DNA from 2 places in the Chryseobacterium sp. 14P4.3.2 genome. Region 1 is predicted to be linked to the other one. Evidence: riboswitches for the same ligand, from Rfam matches in the RefSeq annotation. Region 1 holds a riboswitch; the other holds the start of a gene.
The links. A riboswitch is a leader RNA that binds a small molecule or an ion and turns the genes downstream of it on or off. The one in region 1 is predicted to bind cobalamin.
Positions count from the first base shown of each region.

Region 2: linked by a shared signal. The riboswitch ahead of AC27VX_RS08265 (T9SS type A sorting domain-containing protein) and the one ahead of prpB (methylisocitrate lyase) in region 1 are both predicted to bind cobalamin.

Region 1 covers NZ_JBYOKO010000003.1:29,583-45,256, forward strand. Annotated here, with positions in the region: gene AC27VX_RS05830 (mannitol dehydrogenase family protein) at 1-1,284, shown strand, start outside; gene AC27VX_RS05835 (MFS transporter) at 1,291-2,637, shown strand; gene AC27VX_RS05840 (carbohydrate kinase family protein) at 2,699-3,619, shown strand; cobalamin riboswitch at 4,524-4,716, shown strand; gene prpB (methylisocitrate lyase) at 5,173-6,069, shown strand; gene prpC (bifunctional 2-methylcitrate synthase/citrate synthase) at 6,071-7,225, shown strand; gene AC27VX_RS05855 (bifunctional 2-methylcitrate dehydratase/aconitate hydratase) at 7,378-8,829, shown strand; gene AC27VX_RS05860 (CoA-acylating methylmalonate-semialdehyde dehydrogenase) at 8,965-10,461, shown strand; gene AC27VX_RS05865 (acyl-CoA dehydrogenase family protein) at 10,552-11,712, shown strand; gene AC27VX_RS05870 (enoyl-CoA hydratase/isomerase family protein) at 11,844-12,920, shown strand; gene AC27VX_RS05875 (four helix bundle protein) at 13,025-13,315, opposite strand; gene mmsB (3-hydroxyisobutyrate dehydrogenase) at 13,525-14,409, shown strand; gene AC27VX_RS05885 (enoyl-CoA hydratase/isomerase family protein) at 14,513-15,295, shown strand; gene AC27VX_RS05890 (Lrp/AsnC family transcriptional regulator) at 15,433-15,674, opposite strand, start outside.
Region 2 covers NZ_JBYOKO010000004.1:103,527-119,200, forward strand. Annotated here, with positions in the region: gene ilvB (biosynthetic-type acetolactate synthase large subunit) at 1-1,457, opposite strand, end outside; gene ilvD (dihydroxy-acid dehydratase) at 1,468-3,147, opposite strand; gene ilvE (branched-chain-amino-acid transaminase) at 3,509-4,381, opposite strand; gene folP (dihydropteroate synthase) at 4,740-5,591, opposite strand; gene AC27VX_RS08235 (DUF1599 domain-containing protein) at 5,924-6,490, shown strand; gene AC27VX_RS08240 (BT_3928 family protein) at 6,492-7,601, shown strand; gene AC27VX_RS08245 (tellurite resistance TerB family protein) at 7,704-8,054, shown strand; gene AC27VX_RS08250 (hypothetical protein) at 8,079-8,483, shown strand; gene tpiA (triose-phosphate isomerase) at 8,496-9,254, shown strand; gene AC27VX_RS08260 (esterase-like activity of phytase family protein) at 9,413-10,675, opposite strand; cobalamin riboswitch at 10,936-11,127, shown strand; gene AC27VX_RS08265 (T9SS type A sorting domain-containing protein) at 11,191-12,294, shown strand; cobalamin riboswitch at 12,599-12,788, shown strand; gene AC27VX_RS08270 (T9SS type A sorting domain-containing protein) at 12,892-14,172, shown strand; gene AC27VX_RS08275 (T9SS type A sorting domain-containing protein) at 14,180-15,304, shown strand; gene clpP (ATP-dependent Clp endopeptidase proteolytic subunit ClpP) at 15,413-15,674, opposite strand, start outside.

The sequences.
Region 1 (15,674 bases):
TGTCTGCTGCCTTCAGATGAAAAAATTGTTCGTGATCTGAGAGCTCAGAATCTTGAGTATACACTTACGGTGTGCGGAAGAACGGGAACTGACCAGGTTTACAAAATAGGATCATTAAACGAACTCATCTGGGGAATAGAAGATCCTGAGGCCGTAAAAGAGAAGATTGCCGACAGCAATGTGAAAATAATCACCTTAACGATCACAGAAGGCGGTTATAATCTGAATAAAGAAACAGGAGAATTTCTTTTACATGATCCGAAAATACAGCACGACTTACAGAGTCCGGAAACTCCTTCTACTGTTTTCGGGTTTATTGCAGAAGGATTACGCCTCAGAAAAATGAGAAATAGCGGAGGAATTACCATACTTTCCTGTGATAACCTTCAGCATAACGGTAATACAGCCAAAAGAGCTTTTACAGCATTTATAGAAGCCGTAGACAAAGAACTTGCGGAATGGGTGAATGCCAATGTTACTTTCCCCAACAGTATGGTGGACAGAATTACTCCTTCCACAACATCTGAAGACATTACCCGGCTGAACCGCAACAGCGGGATTGATGATCTGGCTCCCGTTTACTGTGAAGATTTTGAACAATGGGTGATAGAGGACAATTTTATTGCCGGAAGGCCTGCCTGGGAGAGAGCAGGAGTAGAATTTACCAATGATGTGACCGCTTTTGAAAATATGAAACTTAGTCTTTTAAATGCTTCACATACGCTGTTGTCTTATCCTTCTTTTCTGATGGGGTACCGAAAAGTGGACCAGGCAATGGAAAATCAGACTATTATAAAATTTATCCGCGATTTCATGGATACTGATATCACTCCTTTTGTTCCCGCTCCTGAAAATACAGATCTCAATGAATACAAAAACACACTTATCGAAAGATTTTCCAATCATAGTGTGAGTGACCAGGTGAGCCGTCTGTGTTTTGATGGAATTTCAAAATTTCCTGTGTATATTATCCCTAATCTTGATAATATGATCAAAGCTGATGCCGATCTTGTCCGCCCTGCTTTTCTGATTGCTTCCTATAGGCATTATCTGAAGTATAAAACTGATGATTCTGGCAGTTCCTATGAAATTGCAGAGCCGTGGCTTACAGCAAATGATGAAAACCTGATCAAAAGCCAGAAACCACTTGACTTTCTAGAATTATCAGCTTTTAAAGGAATGAATCTTAAGGATTCAAATAAATTTACAGGCTTATATACGGGTTTTGTGAATGCAATAAAAGAAGAGGGATGTGGTCCTGTTTTAAAATCAATTATAAAATAAGTTGCCATGATCACACCAACTGATATAAAGTCTTCGGGAGGAAAGTCTGATAATCCCATTCTTCCCTTTGCGATCATTACATTTATTTACTTTATCGTTGGGTTTCTGACTACGGTAAATGAACAGCTGCAGGCTCCTTTGAAGTTCACTTTTCTCAGTCATGCAGGAAGTCTCAAAAATACATTTACGACAATGACTACCTTTTTCTTTTTTCTGGGTTACCTGCTGAATGGGACACTGGGAAGTAAATGGGTAAATGCTTTTGGATATAAAAATACCATTCTCAGGGGGCTTTTGTTTATGATTTCAGGACTGTTTATGTATCTGTCTTCATCATGGTTCGGATCTCAGTATCCCGATTTGAAATTCGGTATTAAAGATGCCGTCATTCCTTTTGCATTTGTGATTTTTGTTGTAGGATCTTATCTTATGGGAACTTCTGCAGCGATTATTCAGGTGGTTGTGAATCCTTATGCAGCCTCTTACGAAATGAAAGGTACTCAGCCTGTTCAGCGTCTGAATATTTTAACGGCCATTAACTCTATAGGAACTACTTCAGCACCTTTTTTTGTCACAGTTGTAATGTTCAGCGGTATTTCGATAGAAAGTATTGAGATAAGACAATTGCTGTTTCCGCTTTCAATGCTTATCCTGTGTATCCTGATCATTATTATGGTAACCAAAAAGCTTTATCTGCCGGATATTGCGAACACAAGGGCTGCAGATGGTGAAAAACTGGAAAGAAGTATCTGGTCATTCCGGCATTTTGTGTTGGGAGTTCTTGCGATATTCTTTTATGTGGGAACAGAGGTGGCTATCGGAGCCAATATTAATCTTTATGCTTTTGAGCTTATGGATTCGGGACACCCGATCAGTTTCTTTGGTAAAACAGATATTATCATTGGCGGAGTTGATTTTGGAATTCATGCTTTGTTGTCTACACTTTATTGGGGGGGATTTCTTGTAGGAAGATCTGTATCAAGCTTTTTTAACAAAATATCTGCGAGAACTCAGCTGATTGTAACAACTGTTTTAGCGGGTGTATTTGCTTTGGTTTCTATGGTTACTCAGAATCTCTGGTTTCTGGTGGCTATCGGTCTTCTGCATTCATCTATGTGGAGCTGTATTTATTCACTCTCTATAAAAGGGTTAAACAAATATACCTCAAAAGCTTCAGGAATATTTATTTCTGCCGTATTTGGAGGAGCCGTTTTTACGCTTATTCAGGGAGGTCTGGCAGATGTTTTCGGGTCCTGGAGATGGACATGGTTTCTTACGGTAATCTGTGAATTACTGATGCTTTGCTATGCCATGTTCGGTTCCAGAATAAGAGAAAAAGATATCGTAAGCTGATAATCACTTTTCTTAGCTATCTTTAGTCTATCAACACTAGAAAAATATAATTCAATTAATAATGGAAGAAAAAAAACATAAAATAGTCTGTTTTGGAGAAGTTCTTTGGGATATATTTCCCGGGGCTCAAAGAAGAATCGGGGGAGCACCCTTCAATGTGGCGTACCACCTTTTTAAAATGGGTGTAAATGTAGAGATGATCAGCAGCGTGGGAGATGATGAACCTGGCCACGAATTGCTGCAAAAGATTAAAAACTGGCAGATTCCTACAGATACTATTCAGATCAATCAGGAATATCCTACAAGCACTGTTGTTGCTACTGTGGATGAAAATAACGATGCCCATTATGATATTGTAGAAAATGTAGCCTGGGATTTTATAGAAACGACACCTGAAAATCTTAAGTCTGCCAGAACAGCAGATGCTTTGGTTTTTGGAACATTGGCTGCCCGAAATGAAAAAACAAAAAATACATTATTTGAACTGCTTGAAACAGGAAGTTATAATGTTTTCGATATCAATCTGAGAGCACCTTATTACGATATCAGAATTATTAACGAACTGCTGCATAAAACTCATTTGGCAAAATTCAATAAAGCAGAACTGAGGATGGTTCTGGACTTTCTAGATAAAGAATATAAAACCGAAGAAGACAGTATCAGATATCTGCAGGACAAATTCGGGATTCGGGAAATTATTATTTCTAAAGGAAGTAAAGGAGCATTGTATGCTATAGATGATCGTTTTTATCTCTATCCTACAATCCCGGTTGAGGTTAAAGATACGGTGGGAAGCGGAGATTCATTTTTGGCAGGATTTTTATCCAAAAGGATCGGGAATGAAGCTTCTGCTCATGAGATTATGACTCAGGCGGTTTCACTGGGGGCCTTTATTACTTCACAGGAAGGCGCCTGCCCGGAATATACTTTAAAAGATTTTAAAAGATTTAAAAACCGTTATCCCGTTACTGCTCTCAGCTAAGGTTCAAAACATGAACTCAAACATTACAACCGGAACAGCTAAAGGAATACTGATCCTTTAGCTGTTCTTATTTTATTGGAAAAATATTTTTTGTATCTTGGTTATTTATACTGTTGGATGTTTTAGCTCAACAATTTAGTATAAATTTCGTAACCTTTAAATCTAAATAACCAATAGAAAATAAACTGAATGAGTTAAACAATCAGGAACTGATAGAAAGAGCGAAAAAAGCCAGTTCAAACAAAATAATGAATGCAGTGATAGTAGGGTTTATGGCTGGTATTTCTATTTACAGTACAGTGAAAAATGGTTTTGGATTCTTTACATGTTTACCTGTTGTTTTTATTCCTTTTGTCATAAATTCAAAAAAAATCGACCGGGAATTACAGGAAGAGCTAAAATCTAGAGATTTAAAATAAAATAATATTTTCGCTTGTTGAAAGTGGTAAAAAATAAGTTTCGGCCCATTGCTTTTAGCAATGGGCCGAAACTTATTTTAAAGTAAAATGTCTTACGATAAAGTCTCTGAAAATACAATTTCAGTAAAGTTTTCAGTAAAAATTTCAGACACTCAATACGGATTTTACCTATGCGAAAATTTCAGAAAATACTTTTGTAAAAAAGGGCAAAAATTTCCTTGAAAACATCTGTTATTTGTGAATGTCAAGCAAAGGTAAAATAAGGTTTTTATTTAGGTTGGTTTAATATTTTACCGTCATATCTTATGAATTTAGTAACGAAAAATTAATGTTATTGCCTAAATTGTAATGTTTGAATTGTTAATTGTGTTTTTTTAAATGATACATTTACAGTTGATTAGCTTGGAATAATTATTGTTTGCATAAAATCTCTTGGTCATTTTCATAAAATACTTATATTTACCACCAAGGAGTTCTTAACACCTTCTTTATCAACCGAAAATGGTTACACTTAGCTGTGTATTAAAAGGGAATCGTGTGCAAATCACGAACTGTCGCGCAACTGTAAGTAACGGATAAGGTTTTTATCAAAATAAAGGTCCACTGTATACCCGGTATATGGGAAGGACGATAAAAACTGTTACAAGTCAGGAGACCTGCCTATTTCGAATTGACGATGCTTTCGCGGTCTGAAGCTTATAGTCAGGTATGATACGATATGGATAACATTTTGGTCAAAAATCTTTGTCAGGTCATGTTATTTTGTGATACAAATAGGTAATGGAGCAGTATGCTTTTTCATTATGCTATCGTTCACCGTATTTTCCTTTTCCATAGTTTTCTTTCCCAAAGGTATTGTGAAGTTTATCAGGAACTTTTTATTAATCAACATAAAAAGTTAAAAAGTGTATCTATCCGATCTCGATTATTTATGCAGGAGCAGCAGACTTGGAAACAAACAGGTTTGCAGGAACTTAATTATTCAAAATTCCGAATTTCGGAAAACGGAGAGCATTACTTTGCTTCTCTTCCGTTCATTACTTTTTATCGCCCAATCATTGGATAGAGCTGCTTACTGCAATGTTTGTCTATTGTCTTCTACGAACAAATTTCAACTAAACAATAAATATTATAATGACTAAAAGTGAAAGTTTGAAGTCTCCCGGTATGAAATTTCGGGAGGCCATGGAAAAAGAAAGTCCTCTTCAGATTGTTGGAACTATTAATGCCAATCATGCGTTACTCGCACAGCAGGCTGGCTTCAATGCTATTTATCTTTCCGGTGGAGGTGTGGCGGCAGGTTCTTTAGGAATTCCGGATCTGGGAATTACGACGCTGGAAGATGTTTTAATAGACGTTCAGCGTATTACCAATGTTTGCGACCTCCCGTTAATGGTAGATGTAGACACTGGATTTGGTCCTTCTGCATTTAATGTGGCAAGAACGGTGAAATCATTGATCAAGGCCGGAGCAGCCGCATTACATATTGAAGATCAGGTAGGTGCAAAGCGCTGCGGACACCGCCCTGGAAAGGAAGTGGTAAGCAAAGAAGAAATGGTAGACAGACTGAAGGCTGCTGCGGATGCCCGTAGTGATGATAATTTTGTAATTGGCGCCAGAACAGATGCTTTCGCTAATGAAGGTCTTGAAAAGACACTGGAAAGAGCAGTAGCTTACAAAGAGGCCGGAGCAGATTTTATTTTTGCAGAAGCCGTTCCGGACATAACCTTTTATCAAAAATTTGTTGATGCCACAGGAATCACAGTATTAGCCAATATAACAGAATTCGGAATGATTGAAATGTATACTGTAGAAGAATTGAAAAATGCAGGGGTAGGGTTGATCCTTTATCCTCTTTCTGCGTTCCGTGCGGCTAACAAAGCAGCTCAGAATGTATACGAACATCTCCGCAAAGAAGGCACACAAGCCAATGTACTGGATACGATGCAAACAAGGGAAGAGCTCTATAAAAGCATCGGATATTATAATTACGAACAAAAATTAGATAACCTTTTTAAACAAAATAATTGATATGTCAACGAGCACCGAACCAACATTTAAACCTAAAAAGAGCGTCGCTCTTTCGGGGGTCACAGCAGGGAATACAGCGCTTTGTAGTGTAGGAAAGAGCGGAAACGATCTTCACTACAGAGGATATGATATTCTGGATCTGGCAGAAAAAACAGAGTTTGAGGAAGTTGCTTATCTTCTGATATACGGCCAGCTGCCTACCGCCTCCCAGTTGAAAAACTATAAAGCAAAATTAAAGTCTCTAAGAGGATTGCCTCATTCTGTAAGAAATATTTTAAAGAGTATTCCCGCAGCAGCACACCCAATGGATGTCATGCGCTCAATGGTATCTGCAGTCGGAAGTATTCAGCCGGAAAAAGATGATCATAATATGGCAGGAGCAAGAGATATTGCGGACAAACTTCTGGCATCATTTAGCTCAGGGCTATTATATTGGTATCACTATACTCATAATGGTAAAGAAATCAATGTTGAAACAGATGATGACACTATTGGCGGGCATTTCTTACACCTGTTGCATGGCAAAAAAGCTCCTGATTCCTGGGTAAAGGCAATGGAAATATCTCTAAATCTTTATGCTGAGCACGAGTTTAATGCGTCCACTTTTACTGCGCGTGTCATTGCGGGAACAGCTTCCGATTTTTATTCTTGTATAACAGGGGCTATTGGTGCTTTGAGAGGGCCAAAGCATGGAGGAGCCAACGAAGTAGCATTTGAAATTCAAAGCCGTTACAATTCCCCGGATGAAGCAGAAGCAGATATCCGTAAGCGTATCGCCAATAAAGAAGTCATCATTGGATTCGGGCATCCGGTATATACCATCTCAGACCCAAGAAACGTGGTGATCAAAAAGGTAGCTAAGCAGCTTTCTGAAGAAGCCGGAGATATGCTGCTGTATAATATCGCAGAAAGACTGGAAACCGTCATGTGGGAAGAAAAGAAGATGTTCCCGAATCTTGACTGGTTTTCCGCCGTTTCTTATCACTTAATGGGAGTTCCTACTCTGATGTTCACTCCTCTATTTGTTATTTCAAGAGTAACAGGATGGAGTGCCCACATCATAGAGCAAAGACAGGATGGGAAGATCATCCGACCGAGTGCCAATTATACAGGCCCTGAAAACAAAGAATTTATATCTATCAACGAGAGGAAATAGTTCAAAGTTGAAAACTGAAAGTGAAAACTGGAAAATTAATTATTAATAATGCCCAGACTAAACTCCTTAAGCAGTTGGTGATCAGTTTTTAACTCCCCACTTTCAATTCTTATCCTCAATTCTCAATTAATCAAAATTTTCAATTATAAAAAATGAGCTCACACATTTCAAACGAAAGACCACAACCGGACAACGTATTAGCAGATATTGCAGACTATGTATTAAACTACGAAATTAAAAATGATTTAGCCTGGAAGACTGCTCACTACTGTCTTTTAGACACAATCGGGTGTGGCCTGGAAGCATTGACTTATCCGGCATGTACAAAACTTTTAGGACCTATAGTAAAGGGGACTATCGTTCCAAACGGAGCAAAAGTTCCTGGTACACAATTTCAGCTAGACCCTGTTCAGGCAGCATTCAATATCGGAGCTATTATCCGTTGGCTGGATTTCAATGATACCTGGCTGGCCGCAGAATGGGGACATCCGTCGGACAATCTTGGAGGAATCTTAGCAACAGCAGACTGGTTATCCAGAACCAATATGGCAGAAGGAAAAGCTCCTCTAAAAATGAAACAGGTGCTGGAGGCAATGATCATGGCTCACGAAATTCAGGGAGTAATGGCGTTGGAAAACTCGTTCAATAAAGTTGGCTTAGACCATGTATTACTGGTAAAACTGGCTTCAACAGCAGTCGTTGGAAAACTGATCGGCCTGAACCGTGATGAAATAATCAATGCCGTATCATTAGCATTTGTTGACGGGCAGTCTTTGAGAACTTACCGACATGCTCCGAATACAGGTTCGCGTAAGTCATGGGCTGCAGGAGATGCCACCTCAAGAGCAGTACGTCTTGCCTTGATCGCTAAAACAGGTGAAATGGGATATCCATCTGTTTTAACAGCAAAAACATGGGGATTCTATGATGTTTCTTTCAAAGGAAATGAGTTTAAATTTCAGAGAGACTACAGTTCTTATGTGATGGAAAATGTACTCTTCAAAATTTCTTTCCCTGCAGAATTTCATTCACAGACAGCAGTAGAAGCAGCAATGACATTACACAAAAAATTAAAAGACCTTGGAAAAACAACAGATGATATTAAAAAACTTACAATACGTACTCACGAAGCTGCTATAAGAATTATTGATAAAAAAGGACCATTAAACAATCCTGCAGACCGTGACCACTGTATCCAATACATGATTGCCGTTCCATTGATTTACGGCAGACTCACTGCGGCAGACTATGAAGATAATATTGCTTCAGATCCCGGAATTGATATTCTTCGTGATAAAATTGAATGCGTAGAAGATGTTCAGTTTACAACAGATTACCATGATCCGGAAAAACGCTCCATTGCCAATGCGATGACTATAGAATTGAACGATGGGACTATCCTGGATGAAATTGTAGTAGAATATCCTATTGGCCACAAGCGTAGAAGAGAAGAAGGTATTCCTGAGCTGATCAAAAAATATAAAGTCAATCTCGCCCGTATCTTCCCTGAAAAACAACAGAGAACAATTCTTGAAAATTCGTTGGAATATGATGTACTGATCAACCTTGATGTCAATGAATTTGTTGATCTTTTAGTAATTTAAAAATGAAAGGATAAGAGTTGAAAATTGAAAATGAAAAGTTATTAAACATGTAGAGGCTGAGTTATTATTGCATTTCCCATTCTCCAATTTTTCACTTTCCATTTTCAATTCTCCACGCTACACTAAAAAAAATCTATGTCACAAAAAATAAAAATATTAGTCAATGGAAATTTTACAGAAAGTACAACTAAAAACTATCTTCCTGTAGAAAATCCTGCTTCACAGGAAATTCTGGCGGAAGTTCCTCTTACAGAACTATCCGAAATAGATGAAGCTATTGAAGCGGCAAAAGAAGCTTTCAAAACATGGAAAGAAGTAGCCACTCCCGAAAGAGCAAGGCTGTTTCTGAAGTACCAGCAGCTCCTAAAGGAAAACCAAAAAGAAATTGCCGAAATTCTGTCCAGAGAAAACGGAAAAACCTTTGCTGATGCTATGGGAGACGTATGGCGCGGAATAGAAGTGGTGGAACATGCCTGTAATATTCCAACTCTGATGATGGGGGAGACCGTAGAAAATGTAGCACGAGGAGTTGATACATACAGTTATATACAGCCTCTTGGAGTTTGTGCGGGAATTACACCTTTCAACTTTCCTGCAATGATTCCTTTGTGGATGTTTCCTATGGCCATTGCCTGTGGTAATGCATTTATCTTAAAGCCTTCAGAGCAGACTCCTATGACCTCCATGAAAATGGCAGAGCTGTTTTTAGAGGCAGGATTCCCCAAAGGAGTCCTGAATATTGTTCACGGTTCAAAAGATCAGGTTAACCATATCTTAAACCATCCTGACATCAGGGCTATTTCGTTTGTGGGTTCTGTTCCGGTTGCTGAACATGTTTACCGTACAGGAACAGACAATCTGAAAAGAGTTCAGGCTTTTGGAGGAGCAAAAAATCATATGGTGGTAATGCCCGATGCCAATAAAGGGCAGGTGATCAATAACCTTGTAGGAGCTTCCTGTGGTGCAGCTGGTCAGCGTTGTATGGCAATCAGTGTTGCTGTATTGGTAGGTGAGGCTCAGAATTGGGTAGAAGATATTAAAACGGCTTTAGGAACCATCAAACCTGGAGTATGGTCTGATGAATCTGCAGCTTTCGGCCCATTGATTAATCAGCAATCTAAAGAAAAAGTTCTGAGATTAATTAAAAGTGCATACGATCAGGGAGCTGAAGTATTATTAGACGGAAGCAACTGTAAAGTAGAAGGGTATGAGAAAGGCTATTTTGTAGGGCCTACCTTATTTAATAATGTATCCGTTGATATGGATATCTACAAAGAAGAAATTTTCGGACCTGCATTATTATTGCTAAAGGCGGAAACTTTAGATGAAGCAATCAGGATCATTAATGAAAATCCTTACGGAAACGGAACTTCGATCTTTACCAACTCCGGAGCCGCTGCCAGAAAATTCCAGCACGAGATTGAGGTAGGACAGATTGGAGTGAATCTTCCTATTCCTGTACCATTGCCGTTTTTTTCTTTCACAGGATGGAGGAAATCATTCTTCGGCGACTTACATTCCTACGGGAAACAGGGCGTTCGTTTCTATACTGAAACCAAGACTATTACTGCCCGCTGGTTTGAAGAAGACGTACCGGGAGGTCATGTGAATATGACAATAAATCTTAAATAGTGAAAAATTGAAAGTTGAGAATTGAAAATGATTTTCATTCTCTGCCAATAATTTTCAATTCTCAATTAAAACAATTTTTAATTAAAGGAAATGGAGTTTAACCTAAGTCAAGACCAACTGGCATTCCAGGATGCAGCTAGAAAATTTGCTGAAAAAGAGCTGTTTCCCTATGCCTCTGAGTGGGATGCCCAAAAGAAATTTCCCAGAGAAGCTATCGCTAAAGCAGGAGAGCTGGGATTCTGCGGAGTTTATACAAGTGAGGAAGCCGGAGGATTGGGACTATCACGATTGGATGCTGCCATTATATTTGAAGAATTGGCTGCTGCCTGTCCTTCAACCACAGCCTATATTACCATACATAATATGGTTTCATGGATGGTGGATGAATTTGGGAATGAAGAGATTCGCAAAGAATTGTGTCCGGATCTGGCATCAGGTAAACTATTGGGTTCTTACTGCCTTACCGAACCGGGCTCAGGCTCAGATGCGGCAGGACTGAAAACTACAGCCGTAAAAAACGGAAGTCAATACGTTATTAACGGAACCAAAGCGTTTATTTCTGGAGCCGGAGAAAGCGATATACTTATTGTGATGGCCCGTACAGGAGCATCAGGCACGAAAGGAATTAGTGCTTTTGCTGTACCTTCTGATACTAAAGGAATCAGCTTTGGAGAAAAAGAAAAAAAACTGGGCTGGAATACTCAGCCAACTCGTTTTGTATTTTTAGACGATGTTGAGGTAGACGAAAAATATCTTTTAGGTAAATTAGGCGAAGGATTTAAAATTGCACTGAAAGGGTTGGACGGAGGCCGTATCAATATAGGAACCTGCTCTGTAGGTGCAGCTCAGGGCGCTGTTAATCAGGCTCAGCGTTATATGCATGAAAGGCAGCAATTCGGGAAGTCTTTGGCTCAGTTTCAGTCGCTTCAGTTTAAAATTGCGGATATGGCCACAGAACTGGTTGCAGCCCGCCAAATGGTACAACTTGCAGCATTTAAGCTTGATTCCAAAGACGTTAATGCTACAACCTATTGTGCAATGGCCAAAAGGCTGGCTACTGATATGAGTTTTAATATTTGTAATGAAGCCCTTCAGATCTTAGGAGGCTATGGATGTACACAGGATTTTCCGGTAGAAAGATTAATGCGTGATGCCAGAGTACATCAGGTTGTAGAAGGAACCAATGAAATTATGAAACTGGTCATCTCAAGAAAAATTCTTGAAGAAGGAGCTACTTTGCAGATAAGATAATTAATGAATTGAAAAATGAGGAAAATTAATAATAGGGAATTAAAAATTGATAATGGTTTTATAATTCATCAGAAATATTACTCCTTCAGATATTCATTCTCAGTTTTCAATTAAAAAAATCAATTAAAAAAATGGGTTTAATAATAACAGAAATAAAAAATAAAGTCGGAATCATCACCCTTAATTCTGAGAAAACGCTCAATTCGCTGTCATTAGAAATGATAGAAGAACTGAAAGTTGTTTTGGATGATTGGAAAATATCTGATGAGGTGAATTGTATATTCCTTCAGGGTGCAGGTGAAAAGGCATTCTGTGCGGGAGGAGATGTCAGAAAGCTGTATGATGCCATTATTGCACAGCGTTCTATTGATGATACTGAAGTTCCTCAGGATTGTTTCGATTTTTTCTCAAAAGAATATAAGTTGGATTATTCTGTTCATACCTATCCGAAACCTGTCATCGTTTGGGGACACGGAATTGTAATGGGTGGGGGAATTGGTTTAATGGTCGGAGCATCACACAGGATTGTGACTGAAAGAAGTAAACTGGCCATGCCGGAAATTACAATCGGGTTATATCCTGACGTAGGCGGAACCTGGTTTTTGAATAAAATGCCTTCCGCCTATGGATTCTATCTTGGGTTGACAGGGGCAAGGCTGGATGGTGCCGACTGCAAATTCTTAGGATTAGCAGATTACTATATAGAATCTTCTTCAAAAGAAACAATTCTAAAAGATCTTCTACAGACAGAATGGAATGGATCTTATCATAAAACAGTTTCTGATATTCTGGAAAATATTTCAAAAGATATCATCATTCCTGAATCACAGGCGTCAGCACATCAGTCGTTTATTCAGCAATTCGAAGGCTTGAAATCTTTGGAAGAATTCAGGAAAATAATAATTAATCAAGAAGATAAAGACGACTGGATCAATAATGGTCTGGAAAGTTTCGAAGCCGGATCTCCAAGCTCTGCTCATATTATTTTCAGGCAGCTGAAAGAAGGTAAAACGTTAAGTCTGGAAGAAGTTTTCCAGTCTGAACTGAATCTTTCATGCCAATGCTGCATACACCCGGATTTTGCAGAAGGCGTAAGAGCTTTATTAGTAGACAAAGATAGGTCTCCGAAATGGCATCCGGCAACACTGGACGAAATCACTGAAGAATGGATAGACTCGTATTTTTATGAGTTGAAAATTGAAAATTGAGAATGAAAAATTAATAATGGAAAATTAAAAATTGGTAGTTGGGAACAGGAAATGAATGTTTGAAAATAAATAATTTTTTCTAATTAATTCTCAATTTCAATTTTTTACATTTTCAATTTAATTTTAGTCGTTTTTACAATAGATACAAGAAGTTTAACCATTTCTTCAGCTTGTGGAAATACAGAATTGTAAATAGAAATGTCAATGATACTGCTGTCTTTTAATAATTGTATCCAATATAGAGTTTCATTAGCTTCTTTGAGGGAAATACTCATTTTATGGAGAAAATCTCTGGTACTCTGTGCGTGTTCTGCTTCACGTATCAAAGCACCAACAGCAGTCCCTGAACGCAAAAGTTGTTTAGATAAAACAAACTCTCTTTTTTCAGAAGACAAATGTTGATATACTTTGATAATTTGCAAAGCAAAGACATAAGATTTTTTTTAAACGACATTTTCTTTCATTAACTCAATTTACATCGAATTTTCTAAATAATTAAAAAAGTGTATTTCATTCTTTATAATGTGGTAATCATTTAAAATATTCAATTAGTGATTATAAATTAGTGATTTTCAATTTTTAACTCTCAATTTTTAATTAAAAAATGTCAAATATAGCATTCATAGGATTAGGAAACATGGGTGGGCCGATGGCGGTAAACCTGATGAAAAACGGTCATAACGTTATTGGTTTTGATCTTTCGGAAACGGCATTAGAAACCCTGCAGGCAGCTGGAGGAAAAATTGCTGGATCTGCTTTGGCCGCTGGCGGAGAAGCAGATGTGGTGATATCTATGCTGCCTTCCGGAAAGCACGTTGCAGAATTGTATTCTGAAGAATTTATAAATAATCTGAAACCTAATACATTACTGATTGACAGTAGTACCATTGATGCGGTAACTGCCCGTTCTGTGGCAGAACTTGCCGTTTCAAAAGGCTGTAGAATGATTGATGCTCCCGTTTCAGGTGGAACAGCCGGAGCTCAGGCAGGTACGTTAACCTTTATCGTAGGTGGTAAACAGGAGGATTACGAAAAAGCAAGGCCAATACTTAAATGTATGGGACAGAACATATTCCATGCCGGGGAATCCGGGGCTGGACAGGTTGCGAAGATCTGTAATAATATGCTGCTGGCGATTCATATGATTGGTACATCCGAGGCGATTAATCTCGGAGTGAGACATGGTCTTAATCCTCAGATATTAAGTGAAATTATGCAAAAAAGTTCAGGGAAAAACTGGTCTTTGGAGGTGTATAATCCTTATCCGGGAGTAATGGAAAATGCACCTGCTTCCAGAAATTATTCCGGAGGCTTTGCGGTAGACCTTATGGCAAAAGACCTTGGATTGGCTGCTGAAGCAGGATTAGAATCAAAAACAGCAACACCTCTCGGCAATACAGCCCTGAATTTATACAGAATGTGGAGCGAAGCCGGAAAAGGAAAAACAGATTTTTCCAGTATTATTCAGTTTCTGAACGCAGAGCTTTAATAGTGGAGAATTGAAAATTAAAAATTAAAAATGGAATGTCATCTCGACTTCTTTATAACTTTCAATTTTCAACTGTTCAATGATCAATTAAAAAATTAAAAAAGTGAATTTCGAAACATTATTATATCAGCAGGACGGTCATATCGGGACTTTGACCATTAACAGACCACAGGCATTAAATGCCTTGAATGAAAACGTTTTAAAAGAATTGAAATCATTTGCCGATGAAATAAAAACAGATAAAAATATACGGGCGCTGATCATTACCGGATCAGGTGACAAAGCATTTGTGGCAGGAGCGGATATCAAAGCAATGCAGGGAATGAGCCCAAAAGAAGCTGAAGATTTCTCAATAGCTGCTCAGAATGCTTTTAATGCTGTTGAAACCTTGCCATTTGCAGTAATTGCTGCTGTAAATGGATTTGCATTAGGAGGAGGATGTGAATTAGCATTGTCCTGTGACATTATTCTGGCTAGCGGAAAAGCTAAATTCGGACTGCCTGAAGTAACTCTAGGATTATTGCCATGCTTTGGCGGAACCCAGCGCTTACCCAGGGCCATCGGATTATATAAGGCTAGAGAAATGGTTTTCTCCGGAGAATTTTATTCTGCAGACACCTGTAAAGAATTTGGATTTGTGAATCATGTTTTTGCTCCGGAAGACCTTTTGAATGAAGCTCAGAAACTTGCAGAAACAATTGCTTCCAGAGGTCCGGTGGCTGTAGCCAAAGCAAAACAGTCTTTAAATACAGGTTTTGAACTGCATATCAAAGATGGATTACAACAGGAAGCCGCCTTATTCGGAGAATTATTCACTACAGAAGATCACAACGAAGGTATCGGAGCGTTCATAGAGAAGCGCAGCCCGGAGTTCAAAGGAAACTAGACATAGTGAGTTAAAAATGAAAAGATTAAGAGTTGAGAATTGAAAATAAAAAGTGAAAAATTGTACCGTCAAGCAAGTAAAAGGTGTAAAATTGATGTCATGATTAATTTTTAATTCTCCATTCTTAAAATTTTCAATTAAATTGTTATTCCATGGTTGTTCTTAACTTCAGCCATTACAAAAGTGCTGTGGGTACTTCCAATAGAATCTACAGATCCCAGTTTATTAAATACAAAATCCTGGTAATGTTTCATATCACGGACCTGAACTTTCAGTAGGAAATCAAAGTCTCCGGAAATGTTGTAGCATTCAGCCACTTCCTCAATCTCCAGAATTTCTTTTACAAAATCATAACCCACAGACCTGTCATGGATTTTTA
Region 2 (15,674 bases), on a different contig from region 1:
ATTCCCAGATAGCAGTTATTAAGAATTAAGATTTTAACATCGGGGCGGTACTGCATGATAGTTCCCAACTCCTGAATATTCATCTGCGCTCCCCCATCTCCCATAATAGCAATGACGGGACGGTTCTTTTCTCCATATGCCGCACCTATTGCTGCGGGAAGACAGAATCCCATTGTACCCAATCCTCCACTTGTAATATTGGTTCTGGAATGTTTAAAGCGAGAATATCTGCAGGCAGACATCTGGTGCTGTCCTACATCTGTAACAATCACCGCTTCGCCTGCGGTCATCTCATTGAGGCAACGGATTACCTCTCCCATCGTAATCTCTCCTTCTAAGGGATATAATTCTTTACTGATCAGGCTGGTATCTTCAATTTCAAAACAGTATTTGAACTTCTGATGCCATTCGGAATGCTTTCTTTCTCTGATCAAAGCCGTAAGAAGCGGCAGGGTTTGCCTGCAGTTTCCCAATACCGGTACATCTGCTTTTACATTTTTATCAATTTCTGCTTTGTCAATATCCAGATGAATGATCTTTGCCTGTTTTGCATACTGGTCCAATCTTCCTGTAACCCTGTCATCAAAGCGCATTCCTACTGCAATAAGGACATCACATTCATTGGTAAGCACATTGGGACCATAATTTCCGTGCATCCCTACCATCCCTACCGACTGTGGATGATCAGTGGGAATAGCACTCATTCCTAAAACCGTCCATGCCACTGGAATTCCTGACTTTTCTGCAAACTGCAAAAATTCTTTTTCTGCTTTCCCCAGCATAATTCCCTGCCCGGCAATAACAAAGGGCTTTTCTGCATGATTAATGAGGTTTGCTGCTTTTTCTATACTTTCTGTGCAGGGAGCAGGATCGGGTTTATAGCTTCTTATTGACTGGCATGGAGAATATCCTTTGTATAGGATATGCTGCAACTGGGCATTTTTAGTTACATCAACCAGTACTGGACCCGGACGCCCTGATTTTGCGATATAGAAAGCCTTAGCCAGTACTTCAGGAAGTTCATTAGCGTCTGTCACCTGATAATTCCATTTGGTAACAGGGCTCGTCACATTCATCACATCAATTTCCTGAAAAGCATCTGTTCCTAAAAGATGCTCAAAAACCTGACCTGTAACACATACCAAAGGAGTATTATCCAATAAAGCATCTGCTAATCCTGTGACAAGATTTGTGGCTCCGGGCCCGCTGGTAGCCAATACCACTCCTACTTCTCCTGATACTCTTGCCAATCCCTGCGCTGCATGTACAGCTGCCTGCTCATGGCGCACCAGAATATGCTCCAGTTTTCCATGATAGTCATAAAGTGCATCGTAAATGGGAATAATGGCACCTCCCGGATATCCAAAAACTGTTTTTACGCCTTCCTGCAAAAATGCTTCCAGTATGATCCTGCTTCCGCTCATTTCTGTGTTGGCAGATTTATTTAAATTCTCCATGATATTGTGATTATGAGATTTCATCCGTTACACAGCCTTCAGCAGCTGATGATACAGTTAATGCATATTTGTAAAGCAGTCCTTTCTTTACTTTAAGGGAAGGTTTTTGCCATCCCTGTTTTCTTCTTTCAATTTCTTCTTCTGAAACTTTGAGCTGTATCGTATTGTTGACTGCATCTATTTCGATCAGATCGTTATTTTCTACAAAGGCAATCAGGCCTCCTTCGTAGGCTTCCGGTGTAATGTGTCCCACTACAAAACCATGTGTCCCTCCGCTGAATCTGCCATCTGTAATCAAAGCAACACTGCTTCCCAGCCCTGCACCAATCAAAGCGCTGGTTGGTTTTAGCATTTCCGGCATTCCGGGGGCTCCTTTGGGGCCTTCATTTCTGATGACAATAACGTCTCCATGCTGCACTGTTCCATCCTGAATTCCTCTGATGAGGTTTTTCTCACCGTCAAATACCCTGGCTTTTCCTACAAAGCGTTCCCCTTCTTTTCCTGTGATCTTGGCCACACTTCCCTTTTCAGCGAGGTTACCATAGAGTATTCTTAAATGCCCGGTTTCTTTTACAGGTTTTGAAAGAGGTCTTATGATCTTCTGTTTATTAAAATCCAGATCCGGAATGTTTTCAAGATTTTCAGCTAATGTTTTTCCGGTAACGGTCAAACAATCACCATGTAACAGTCCTTCTTTTAAAAGGTATTTCATGACCGCCGGTACACCTCCGTGTTCATAAAGATCCTGCATAAGATATTTCCCACTTGGTTTCAGGTCGGCTAAAACAGGCGTACAGTCGCTCATTTTTTGAAAATCATCCTGATCCAATGGTACTCCCACACTTTTTGCCATCGCTATAAAATGTAACACCGCATTGGTACTGCCTCCAAGAATAACAATCATACGAAGTGCATTTTCAAAAGCTTTGCGGGTCATGATATCAGATGGTTTGATATCTTTTTCCAACAATGTTTTCAGGTATTTCCCGACCTCCCGGCATTCTTCGTGTTTTTCTTTGCTTAAAGCCGGATTGGAAGATGAATAAGGAAGACTCATTCCCAATGCTTCTATTGCTGAAGCCATTGTATTGGCTGTGTACATTCCGCCACAGGCTCCGGCACCGGGACATGAGTTTTTAATAACTCCATTAAAGTCTTCTTCGGAAATTTCTCCTGCTATTTTTTTTCCTAAGGCTTCAAAAGCAGAAACGATATTCAGTTGTTCTCCTTTATAGCATCCGGGAGCTATAGTTCCGCCATACACCATAATAGAAGGTCTGTTCAGTCTTCCCATAGCCATAATGGTTCCCGGCATATTTTTATCACAACCTGGCAGCGCAATCAATCCGTCATAATACTGTGCTCCGCAGATGGCTTCAATACTGTCGGCAATTACATCGCGGCTTACGAGTGAATAACGCATTCCGTCTGTTCCATTGCTCATTCCGTCACTCACTCCAATGGTATTGAATATTAACCCTGCCAATCCATGTTCCCATGTTCCCTTTTTTACCATTTTCGCAAGATCATTAAGGTGCATATTACAGGTGTTCCCGTCATAGCCCATACTGGCAATACCGATCTGAGCCTTATGCATATCTTCTTCTGTAAAACCTATTCCGTAAAGCATGGCTTTGGCGGCGGGCTGTTCACTATTCTGAGTGAATGTTTTTGAATATTTATTTAACATATTATGCTGCTATTTCTTTTTTATTTCTTTAAAATCCGGCTCTTTTTATCTTATCTTTTTATTCCCTCGAAGGCTGAACATCTTGTCTGCTGGATCTGAATCACTTCAATGATATGCATTCCCAGTTTATCAGATCTTTTGGCAATCTCATCCCTTCTCTGTATTCAGTTTCCCATTCCTCCCTATGGAACCAAAAATTTTAACTTTTACGAAATTCATAAATGAAGTTTTTACTTAATTTTGGTCCAAAGCTACAGTTTGCAATATCTTTTCATTTTCAAATCTTCTGAAAACTACAATACTCAATCATTTGAAAAACGAACCTATCAATCTGATAATTAAATATTTATATTTTAAAAATTTACAATGACAGAACTCTTACCAGTTTTGAATAAGCCTGCTGTACTTTGTTACTTACTGTATCTTCCCAGTTTCTGGTAAAGGGAATATCATCCAGTGAGTCTAATGCAACAATTTCGGCAGCTGTTCCACAGAAAAACCCCGCATCAGCTCCCTGCATTTCTTCGGATGTAAAGAACTTTTCCTGAACAGGAATATCTAATTCATCACAGATTTCAAAGACCGTCTGTCTCGTAATCCCGGGAAGAATACTTCCTTTTGCAGGTGTAAAGAGTACTCCGTCTTTTTCGTAGAATACATTGGCTCCGGAGCTTTCAGCTACATACCCGTTTTCATCCAATACAAGAGCCTCATCATAGCCTTTATCTTTTGCATCCTGACAGGCCAGAATAGAGTTTACGTAATGTCCTCCCACTTTAGCTTCTATCTTAAAAGCCTTAGGATTGGGCCGCTGAAACTCTGAAGTCATGATTTTCATCTTATCAGCCAGATATCCGTTACTCCATTCCCAGGCTAAGAGGGAGAGGTAAGATTTTTTTCCTTTTGAAAGGGACATATTCGGGGAACAAGTTACTAACGGGCGGATGTAAGCGTCTGTGAAACCGTTGCGGTCTAACAGTTCATAAGTAAGCTCAGTAAGCTGTTCTACGGAATAATTGAACGGAATATGCATCAGCTCTGCTGATCTTTTAAGTCTTTCATAGTGTTCTTCTGCTTTAAATATTCTGGTTCCGTGTTCTGTAGAATAGGATTTAATACCTTCAAAAACAGAATATCCATAGTGAAGTGATTGTCCGTAGAGATCTGTTCCTGCCTCACTGGCTTTCATGAAATTTCCGTCAAAATAGATGACAGTGTTGTCGTTGTAGTACATATTATGGGGTTAAAATTTAACAATAAGGAATAAAAAAAGCCCTCTCACAGTGTGAGAGGGCTCAATATAGGTATGATCATACACTATCCTTCTCACAGACGCAAGGGAATAATAATGACGATAATAATTACGTTTAGTAACTGATACATATTCTGTACAAATAAAAAATTAAAAACAAAAAAAGCCGTTTCAAATATGAAACGGCTTGTATATAATTTAAATTAAAAATCTATTTTAAAATGCCGTTTCCCTACTGTTATCAATGACAACAGCAATAATAGAAATGACAATACTATTTTTCTGATTCGTAAAATTCATGTTACAAATGTATAAACTTTTTAAATACTCACAATTTTTTTTAACACTTTTTATTTTTTTCGCAAAATTCTATCAGAGTTTTCTTTGCTTCTGCTACATCGTGAACCCTCAGAATTTTGGCTCCCTGCTCCAGTACTTTCAGGTGAAGTTTCTGGGTTTCATCGTTGATATCCAGAGGGGATTTTCCGAGAGGTTTATAGATAAAAGATTTTCTAGAAATTCCTATCAGTAAAGGAAGTCTTCCAAATCCAAGATATTCAACTTCGTTAATCATTTTCATCTGATCTTCCACTGTTTTTCCAAAGCCAAAACCGGGATCAAGAATGATATCATTCGCTCCTTTTTTCAGCAGTATATTAACCTTTTCAGAGAAATATCGATTGACCTCAAGGGTGATGTCTTCAAACCGGATTTTATGATGCATGGTTTCGTAAGAAGGGTTGATATGCATAAGAATATAAGGCAGCTTTGTTTCTGCCACTGTATCAAACATTTTATCATCATACTGACCGCCAGAAATATCATTAATGATATCAATTCCCTCGTTAAATCCAAACTTTACGGTCTCAGCATAAAATGTATCAAGAGAAACCAATACGTCCGGAAATTCTTTTTTAATCTGAGAAATCATATTTCCAATCCTGCCGACCTCTTCTCCACTGCTCAGAAATTCTGCATTGGGACGTGTAGACTGGGGGCCAATATCGATAATTTCGGCACCGTCTTTCAATAATTTTTCCGCTTGTTTCAATGCTGAGCTTTCATTATTGAACTTCCCCCCATCAGAAAAAGAATCGGGTGTAAGGTTGAGGATTCCCATAATCTTTGGAGTATCAAGCTGTACTAAACGGCCGTTGCAATTGAGAGAGTGAATTTGGGAGTTGGAAGACATAAATTGATAATTGATAATTGATAATTGATAATTGATAATTGATAATTGATAATTGATAATTGATAATTGATAGTACAAAATTAAGAATTTGCGCTGTGTATTGGTGTATTTATGTGTCATGTATTTAAAATAGATTATTGAGGAAACTGGGCAAAGAGATATGAGATAAGAACTGCGTAAACAGTAATTCACAATTTTAAAATCTGGGAAGCTAACCCCGCATCTCAGAACTTATCGGTCATTACCTCTACAACCATAATCCTTTTAAAGTCTCTGGTTTCAGCTTAAAAATTTAAAACCGAATTCGTATATTTGGAAGATTAAGAAAGTTTATGCTAAAAACGTCAGTACAATTCGAGAAAGTTATCAGTGAGTGTCGTGATCTTTTCGGTAAAAAGTTACAGGATTACGGTGCAGCCTGGAGGGTTTTAAGACCAAGTTCCATTACGGATCAGATTTACATTAAAGTCAATAGAATCCGTACGCTTCAGATGACCGATAAAAAGATGGTAGATGAGAGTGAGGAAGATGAATTTATCGCAATTGTCAACTATTCTATCATTGGGCTTATCCAGCTTGAAAAGGGGCTTTCCAATGATTTTAATGAAAATAAAGAAGAAATATTAAGTCTTTATGACAAGTATGCCCATGAAGCTAAGGCTTTAATGGAAAGAAAAAATCATGACTACGGTGAAGCATGGAGAGATATGAGAATTTCTTCGATCACTGATCTTATTTATCAAAAAGTATTAAGAACGAAGCAGATTGAAGACAATCAGGGGCAAACTATTGTTTCCGAAGGTCTTGATGCCAATTATTTTGACATGCTGAACTATGCTGTTTTCTGTCTGATTAAGTTCTCTGAAAAAGATAATCAATTCCAACCCAAAACTATTTAACATGATCAAAGGTTTATTACGCTTTATTATTGCTGTTATTTTTATCCTTTCCGGCTTTGTAAAAGCTGTGGATCTGGTAGGATTTTCTTTCAAAATGGAAGAATATTTCGCACCTCCTGTTTTCAATATGCCGTTTTTTGAAAAATTTGCACTGCTGTTTTCAATTATAGTGGTTGTACTGGAGCTTTTCCTGGGATTTATGCTTCTGCTGAAAATAAAGCTTAAATTTACCTTATCATTAATGATAGCCCTTTGTGTGTTCTTTGGGTTCCTTACCTTCTATTCTGCTTACTTCAATGTGGTAACAGACTGTGGATGCTTTGGTGATGCTATAAAGTTTACGCCTTGGCAGAGTTTCATTAAGGACGTTGTTCTTTTGGTGGGACTTATTATTTTGTTTGTTCTGTATAAAAAAGAATTTGTGGTAAGAGATGAGTATGGAGCTACCAGAAAAGAGTCTTCGAATAAGTTCAAATATTATATTTTAGGAGCTTTTTCATTGGTTATGATCTACATTATGGCTCAGGGAATTATGCATGAACCGCTTATTGATTTCCGTGATTATAAAATAGGGACGGATATTAAAGGAGAAAAAGAAAAAATAAACAAAAATCCTTCTGAATACAAGACTTTTTATTCTTTAAAAAATCAGAAAACAGGAGAAGTTGTGAAAGTAAACCAGGACGACTATATTAAGGAAACAAAATACTGGAAAGAAGGGACTCCATGGAAGATTGAAGAGGGGAAAAATGAATCTGTCCTGATCAAGGAAGGATATAAATCTGAGATCGTAAAATTCAAAATTGAAGATGCTTCAGGGATGGAGATTACAGAGGAGATCATCAATGCTCCAAAAGCAGTTTTGGTATTCTCATATCATCCAAAAGAGGTGTCTGCTGATCTTCTGAAAAAAGTGGAAGCTAAAGTTAATGCTCAGAAAGGAGCTCTTATCTATGGTATTTCTACTGATCCGAATACTTTTAAAACAATTAAAAATGCAATGATGGATGGCACTGCCATCAAAACCATTGCAAGAAGCAATCCATTTGTACTCATCCTTGAAAAAGGGAAAATTATAGACAAACAGCCTGCAAAAGACTACGTTGAATAATTATAAATGAAAATTAATAATTGATAATTGAGGAAAGATCAAAGCAGGTACAGGATACTCAACTATCAACTTTAAACACTAATCTTAAACATAAAACAGCTCATGCAAAAATCAAATAAATCTATCGCCGGCTACCACTTACTAATGATTCTTTCTTCTGTAGACGGAGAGTTTGCTCCTGAAGAAGGAATGCTTGTACAGCAATATCTGGCGGATGAATTTCCATTCCGAATGAACCTTGATAATGAACTTGAAACACTTGCTCTCTTACAACCTGAAGAATGGAAAGACCACTTTGAATTTCATGGGAGATGCTTCCACGATGATTCTACAGAAAACGAGCGTATAAAATTTGCAAAGTTTGCCAAATCATTAATCAAAGCTGACCATAAAGTGACGGATGAGGAACATACATTTTATGTTCTGCTGAAAAACTTGTGGGGATTATCATAAATATCAATCTAACGTAAAAAAACCATGAAGAAATTATTTGTTTTATCTCTGTTGGCTATAACAGCAGGGCTAACAGCTCAAAAGAAAGAATATGATCCCAAAATAATGGGATGCTATAAAGGATCAGAAGTCAACCAGCAGGTTGAAGGGATTTCAAAATACTGGGTATCATGCAGACTGGAGAAAGGTAAAAGCATATTAATGTTTGTTGCCATTAATGAAGACGGCTCTGTATCTCAGCAAACTGAAAATGGCAGCTGGTGGACCAAAGACGGTAAATATTATGAACTTCACAATGTAGATAAGGTTACAGATATTTATAACTATGAAGTATTGAATAATGGTGACGTTAAGTTTCACTCTATTGAACTGATGGGTAGCAAAGACAATACCTATATTTTTACTGATACGAAAATAAAAGAAGATTAAATAAAAATAATTATGAGAAGAAAGATAGTTGCAGGTAACTGGAAAATGAACAAGAATGTAATTGATGCTCAACAATTGATGATCCAATTACTAAGTTATAAAAACAACAATGCAACAAACTGTGAGGTTTGGATTGCTCCACCATCTTTATATTTAATGATGGCTAAAGACATCTTTGAAAAGGATGAAATCGGAGTATTTTCTCAGGATATGAGCGAGCATGAAAGTGGTGCTTATACGGGTGAAATTTCTGCTGATATGCTTGAATCTATCGATGCAACCGGATCATTGATCGGTCACTCTGAAAGAAGACAATACCACGGAGAAACTGATTCCCACTGCAACAAAAAAATCAAATTAGCATTGGATAAAGGCCTTACTCCTATCTACTGTAACGGAGAAACTCTTGATCAGAGAAAAGCGGGGCAGCATCTTGAAGTAGTAAAAAACCAAACTGAAGTTGCTCTTTTCACCCTTTCTGCTGATGAAATCAAAAAGGTAGTAATCGCTTACGAACCTGTATGGGCTATCGGAACAGGAGAAACTGCAACTCCTGCACAGGCTCAGGAAATCCATGCTCACATCAGAAATATTATTGCTTCCAAATATGGACAGGAAGTTGCTGATGAGGTTTCTATCCTTTATGGTGGTTCTGTAAAGCCGGACAATGCAAAGGAAATTTTCTCTCAACCTGATATTGACGGTGGTCTTATCGGAGGAGCAGCTTTAAAATTAGAAGATTTCTCTAAGATTATTGAGGGATTTAATTAATATTGAGAGGCTATGTTTTGGCTAAAGCCAATGGCATTATTTCTTTTATGTATTAAACGGGCTAAAGCCCGTTCCTATTGAAAGATTAAATACCTTAGAATCATACAAATAAAAACGGCGGAATCTTCGATTCCGCCGTTTTCTTTAAAAAAATCTAATTATTGAATATCGACTACATACATTGTTCCTTTGTCCACCTTTCCTGTTTTAGGCAGAATTTTCGCTTTGGGATTTCCATTTCCATCATCCACTACTCCGAAATCATCATCATTAAAAACAGCCAGCTTATTGTTTCCTAAATAAACAATTCCTTCAAATTTATCATGCTCATACCCCAGTTTGGTAACCAGATTTACAGCTAATGATTTGGAAACAGCTTTTATTCCTGCGTTAGTTATTTCATCCCATGAACATTGCTCCAGGGCTTTACCATTCACTTTCATTCCGTCTACAGCTGAAATATCAGCTCCGTTGACATCACTAGCGTTTGCTAAATTAATTCTATACACTTTTTTAATCCCTCCCTGAGATCCAAAATTACCGTCTCTTTCGATGACTAAAAACTCTGTATTGCTCAATGCTGTGATATCACAAACTGAGTCGGAAGCTCCACCATCCTGTTTATATAAAAACTGTTTGGTCTGTCCTGTGGCAATATCAAAAGTCACAATCCTCGTTAAAGTTGTATTGGTTGCCAGCGTTTTACTTGGCACAAACATCATAGACTGTATAGTACCTACCAAAGTTTTACCATCGGGAGTGATGCATAGTCCTTCCATCCCTCTGTTTGCTCTTCTTTTGGCTAAAACGGCAGGTAATTTCCTTGTTCCGGTGTTCACTCCGATCGGGCTTATCCTTTCCAGCTCTACTCCATCAGCACTATAATGTACAATATGAGGGCCATATTCGTCTGACACCCAGAATGTACCATCTACTGCAGCTACAATACTTTCACTATCCAATCCGTATTTATCTGTTCCTAAAACATTTCCGGAGGCATCGTAAGCCACTTCACCCGTACTGCCCATTCCTACAGGGTTCGGCAGTCCTGTAATAAGCTGTCCGGATGGATTTTTAAGCTTAATATATTTGATTACCTCTACGTTACCTTCGGCATTAATTTTAAAATGCATAATGGTAGGTGTAAAGCCAGGTGTCAGAAATTTTTTACCAATAAGGTAGTCCGTATTCGGGCCACGGTCTGTAATGACGTAAAACTCGCCTTTTCTGGTGGGGTGAGCAGCAGCTCCGGAGCCAAATCCTCCGTTGATGACGTCTACTCCACTGATTGTAGCTAATTTAGAAAAAGGAAATTCCTGAGGAAGCTTGGAATAATTAATATCCTGATTGTTTACAGAATCATCATCCTTACATGATGCCAGCGCTGTAAGCATCAAAGCAGATAATAGTAATTTTTTCATATTCTATTGTATGGCTGCGAAAGTATAAATTGATTATAAACTGATCTTGAATCTAATGATAATTGTAGTTTAACAATAGATCCTTCAAAATGAATTCAGTATAAACAATAAAAATTTTGATTTTAATTCTAAAAATCCAACGAACTCATATAATGGATTGTTAATTTAATAAAAACAAGCTTTTAGAAAACTTATTTACCATGAAAAAACCTGTTAAAGCAAAGATAATTCACAAAACACAGCCTAAATATTTATATGATATATTTGCGGACTTTTAGGGTTGAACACTGTTCATTAATAGGGAATCAGGTGAGAATAAATATTCGAATCCTGAGCTGTACCCGCAACTGTAAACTATTCAACTTATAGCACATAATGCCACTGGATAAGAAGTCCGGGAAGGCGGCTAATAAGATGTAAGCCAGGAGACCTGCCTTAAAGTATCATCTTCAGACAAGAAATTATTTTTCTGCTGAAGGTAAGTTTCGGGAATAAAACTTTAATTTAATTATATCATGAGAAAAATCTATTTTTTTTTCTTACTGCTTATCATGCAGTCCATGTCGGCCCAATTTACAGAAAGTGACATTAAATTCTGGATAGGAACCGGTTCCAAAAAAGCTTATTTCATTGCTGATTTTAATGATAACAATACTCCTACGTCTTATGCATGGGGATATCGTTTTGATTCTAATGACTTAACAATGGAAGACCTTATCAATGCTATTGCTAATGTAGAGCCTAAGATAGAGGTTGAAATTCCTTCCGGGTTTCTTTACAGTTTAAACTACAATCATCATACACCAAGTCTTGATGATTATTGGTCTACCTGGTCAGGATTAACCTCAGAAAATTTATCATTCAATAACGGAGTAAATAATGACCTTTTGATTGACGGAAAATGGTATGGAATCTCCTATGGTTTTGATCCGCCTTCCAAGCCTTCCGCTCCTGTCCCTGCCTACAGTTCAAAGTGGTACAGTTCTTCTCAGATTACCAACTGGATAGGAACCGGAAGTAATAAAAGTCTGGTAGTAATTGACTTTGGGACAGATAGCACAAACGGAAATGCTGACTCTTTTGTATTCGGAATTCAATATAACGGAACAATAACTGCGGAGCAGGCTTTACAGTTAATTCAGTCACAGACTTCTTATTTCAGTTTTACATCTACCAGTAATCAGGTTTCCAGTCTTTCACTGAATAACTTCACCGGAAACCCTTCCGCACCAAACAGCTGGAAATTATATAAAGGAAATGACCTTTCAAGCTGGCAGGCAAAAACCAATTTATCTCAAATTCAGCTGAATAACAATGACTGGCTAGGTTTAAGTTTCGGACAAAGAAGACCAATTACTCCGGCAGAATCATTTTCTACATTGGGTGTTTCCAGCGTCAATAAGAAAAAATTCGGTATCTATCCTAATCCGGCAAGTGACTTCATTCAAATTGATAGTCCTGAGAATGTGAAGGAAGTGAATATCTATTCTGCTACAGGGCAGAAAGTATTAACTTCCCAAGCAACAAAGATTAATATCCGGTCTTTGAGTTCAGGAGTTTATTTTGTTGAGATAAAAACTTCTGCCAATTCAACCATTCATAAGATAGTAAAGAAATAGGAAAAAAAATATTTTCCCGGCCACGACTGGTAACTTTTTTTAAGTGCAGTGGTGTCAAAACACGAGACTTTCTCAATTTTTGAGAAGGTCTTTTTTCGTCACGGGATTCCATTTTAACGACCGAAATTGTAAAATGAATTCAATATAAACTATAAAGCTCCTAATTTTAATTCTGAAAAACCAACAATAAAGGTAGATTACTTATCAATTTGATAAAATATCTTTTTGAATAATTTATTAAATTCCATAAAAGACTTGAAATCAGGTACAATTCACAAAAAAACACCTATTAATTTATATGATATATTTGCAGCGTTTTTAAGGTTGAACATTGTTCATTAATAGGGAATCAGGTGAGAATAAATATTCGAATCCTGAGCTGTTCCCGCAACTGTAAACTAATCTACTTATAGCCTTTAATACCACTGGATAAAAATCCGGGAAGGCGGCTATAAGATGTAAGCCAGGAGACCTGCCTTAAATTAATTTCAACTTTCGGGAATAAAAGTTTGTGAAAGAAAAATCTAAACAGATTTTTTCATGAATGTTTTGTCCTGTGGTGAGGTTTCGGGAATAAAACTTTAATTTAATTATATCATGAAGAAAATCTATTTTCTTATTCTTGCGTTTGTACTCTCTTTTGCAAATGCGCAAACTGAAGGGGTCCTGGTACTCAACGAAGGCGGTGCCGGAAGCAATAATGCTGAAATATCGCTGATCTCCAATCAATCGGTTGTGACCAACAACTATTTTAAAATCAATAACAATAATGCAACACTGGGCGATACCGCACAAGACATTAAAATTTTTGGTGACAAAATTTTTGTGGTTTTAAACATTTCCAACCAAATAAAGGTCATCAACAAATCTGACTTTTCTTTGATTACCACGATTTCAAACAACCTGGACAATCCAAGATACATTGCTTTTAGCGGAGATAAATTCTATGTAACCAACTGGGGAGGAACAGGTTCTGTCAATAATTATGTAGCGGTTTACAATCTCAACACGTATTCTCATGAAGCAAATATTGCTGTAGGGTCGGGACCTGAAAAAATTTACAGTAAAGACGATAAGCTTTATGTTTTATTAAAGGGAGGTTTTGGAATCAATCAGTATATGGATGTTATCAATACTTCTACCAATTCGGTTATCTCAGAAGTAAATGTAGGAGATTTTCCACACAGTATTTTTGAAAAAAACAACCTTCTTTACATCATGAGTTCCGGAAATCCTTATACTCCTAATTCTTTTGGAACTTTTACGGTTTACAATACAACAAGCCAAAGTATCGTTTCCAGCACAGCACTTCCTGCAGGGACAAAACCAGCTTATATGGATACAGACGGTACGAATATTTATTATATGAAAGATGCGTCAATTTATAAAACATCTATTGCGGCTCCTTCTTTTTCAACAAATGCAATTGCAAGTGCACCTATTCCTATAAATAGTTATGGTACGGCCTATGGGTTTAATATTGTTAATAATAAAATTTATGTTGCTGACCCTAAGGGATATGTTGCACCGGGAAAAATTTACACTTATGATTTGCAGGGAACCTTAGAAAATACTTTTACAGTGAGTCTGCTTCCTAATCAAATCATTGCTTATAATAGTGCATCACCATCTCTTTCTACAGCTGAAAATACAAAAGCTTCTAAATTGTCATTATATCCGAATCCTGCAAGTGACAAATTCTTTGTACAAGGTTTAAATACCGGAAATATTCAGATTTATGATACTGCCGGAAGAATGATCATCAACACGCAGTATACTCAAAACGGTATTGATGTAAGTACTCTATCTAAAGGCAATTATATTGTAAAAATCACAGATAAGAATAATAATTTCACTGAAAAACTAATCATTAAATAATTCTTCAATGCAAAAATTATTAAGTCTTTTATGTACACTTATTGTGGGACTGTGCCTTGCGCAGTTTACTGCAAATGATGTAAAATTTTTCGTGGGAACAGGTTCTCAAACTGCCTATTTTGTAGCAGATTTCAAAGATGGAACTGATGACCGATCTTACGTCTGGGGAGTAAGATTTAATCCGGGGCAGAATATAACCGGGCCTCAAATGCTTCAGATGATCAAAAGTGCAGAACCTGCTTTTGATTATATTTTAACGTTTAATAACGGGTTTCTTGATAAGGTTAGTTTTAATGACCATTCTCAACAATCAACACCGGACTGGTGGAGTTTATGGCGTGGTAATGATACGAACAGCTGGTCTTCAGTAGGATGGATGAACAATGGAACGATATTAAACGGCCAGTGGTACGGTGCATCTTATGGATTCAGCAATCCTACAGCACAAGCACCTGCTACGCCAATTCCTGCATACAGTTCTTTATGGTACGATTCCTCTCAAATTACCAACTGGATTGGCACCGGATCTAATAAAAGCTTAGTTGTTATAGATTTCGGAACTGATAATTCTAATGGAAATGCTAATTCATTTGTCTTTGGAATTCAATACAATGGAACGATTACTGCTGAACAGGCTTTGCAGTTGATTCAGTCACAAGCTTCTTATTTTACCTTTACCTCAACCAACAACCAAGTTTCCGGTCTTTCACTGAATAATCTCACTGGAAACACTTCCGGATCAAACAGCTGGAAATTGTATAAGGGAAATGATATCTCAAGCTGGCAGACACAGTCCGAGCTTTCACAAATTCAATTAACCAATAACAAATGGCTTGGATTAAGTTTCGGACAAAGAAGACCTTTTACTCCTACTGAAGCATCTAATGCAACACTGGGTGTTTCTACTGTCAATAAGAAAATTTTAAGCATTTACCCTAATCCGGCAAGTGACTTCATTCAGATTGACAGTCCTGAAAATGTGAAGGAAGTAAATATCTATTCTGCATCGGGTCAGAAAGTAATGACAGCGCAGGCAACTAAGATCAATATTCAGTCTTTAAGTTCAGGGGTTTATTTTGTTGAGATTAAAACCTTAAGCAATTCAGTACTCCATAAAATGGTTAAGAAATAGAAAAAAGAATATTTTTTCAACCCTAAATACACGATTTTTTTATTCATGTATCATGGTAAAACAAAAACGCACCCGGTTGGGTGCGTTTTTCATTTGATTTAAAATCAATTATTTTTTTTCTGTAGATCTCTGTAAAACCTCATCTACCATTCCGTAGCCTTTAGCCTCTTCAGATGTCATCCAGTAATCTCTGTCAGAAGATTTTTCAACCCACTCATAAGTTTGTCCTGAGTGGTGCCCGATAATTTCATAAAGCTCCTGCTTCAATTTCAACATCTCTCTAAGGTTGATTTCCATATCAGAAGCCACTCCCTGAGCCCCTCCTGAAGGCTGGTGAATCATGACTCTTGAATGCTTCAGCGCAGAACGC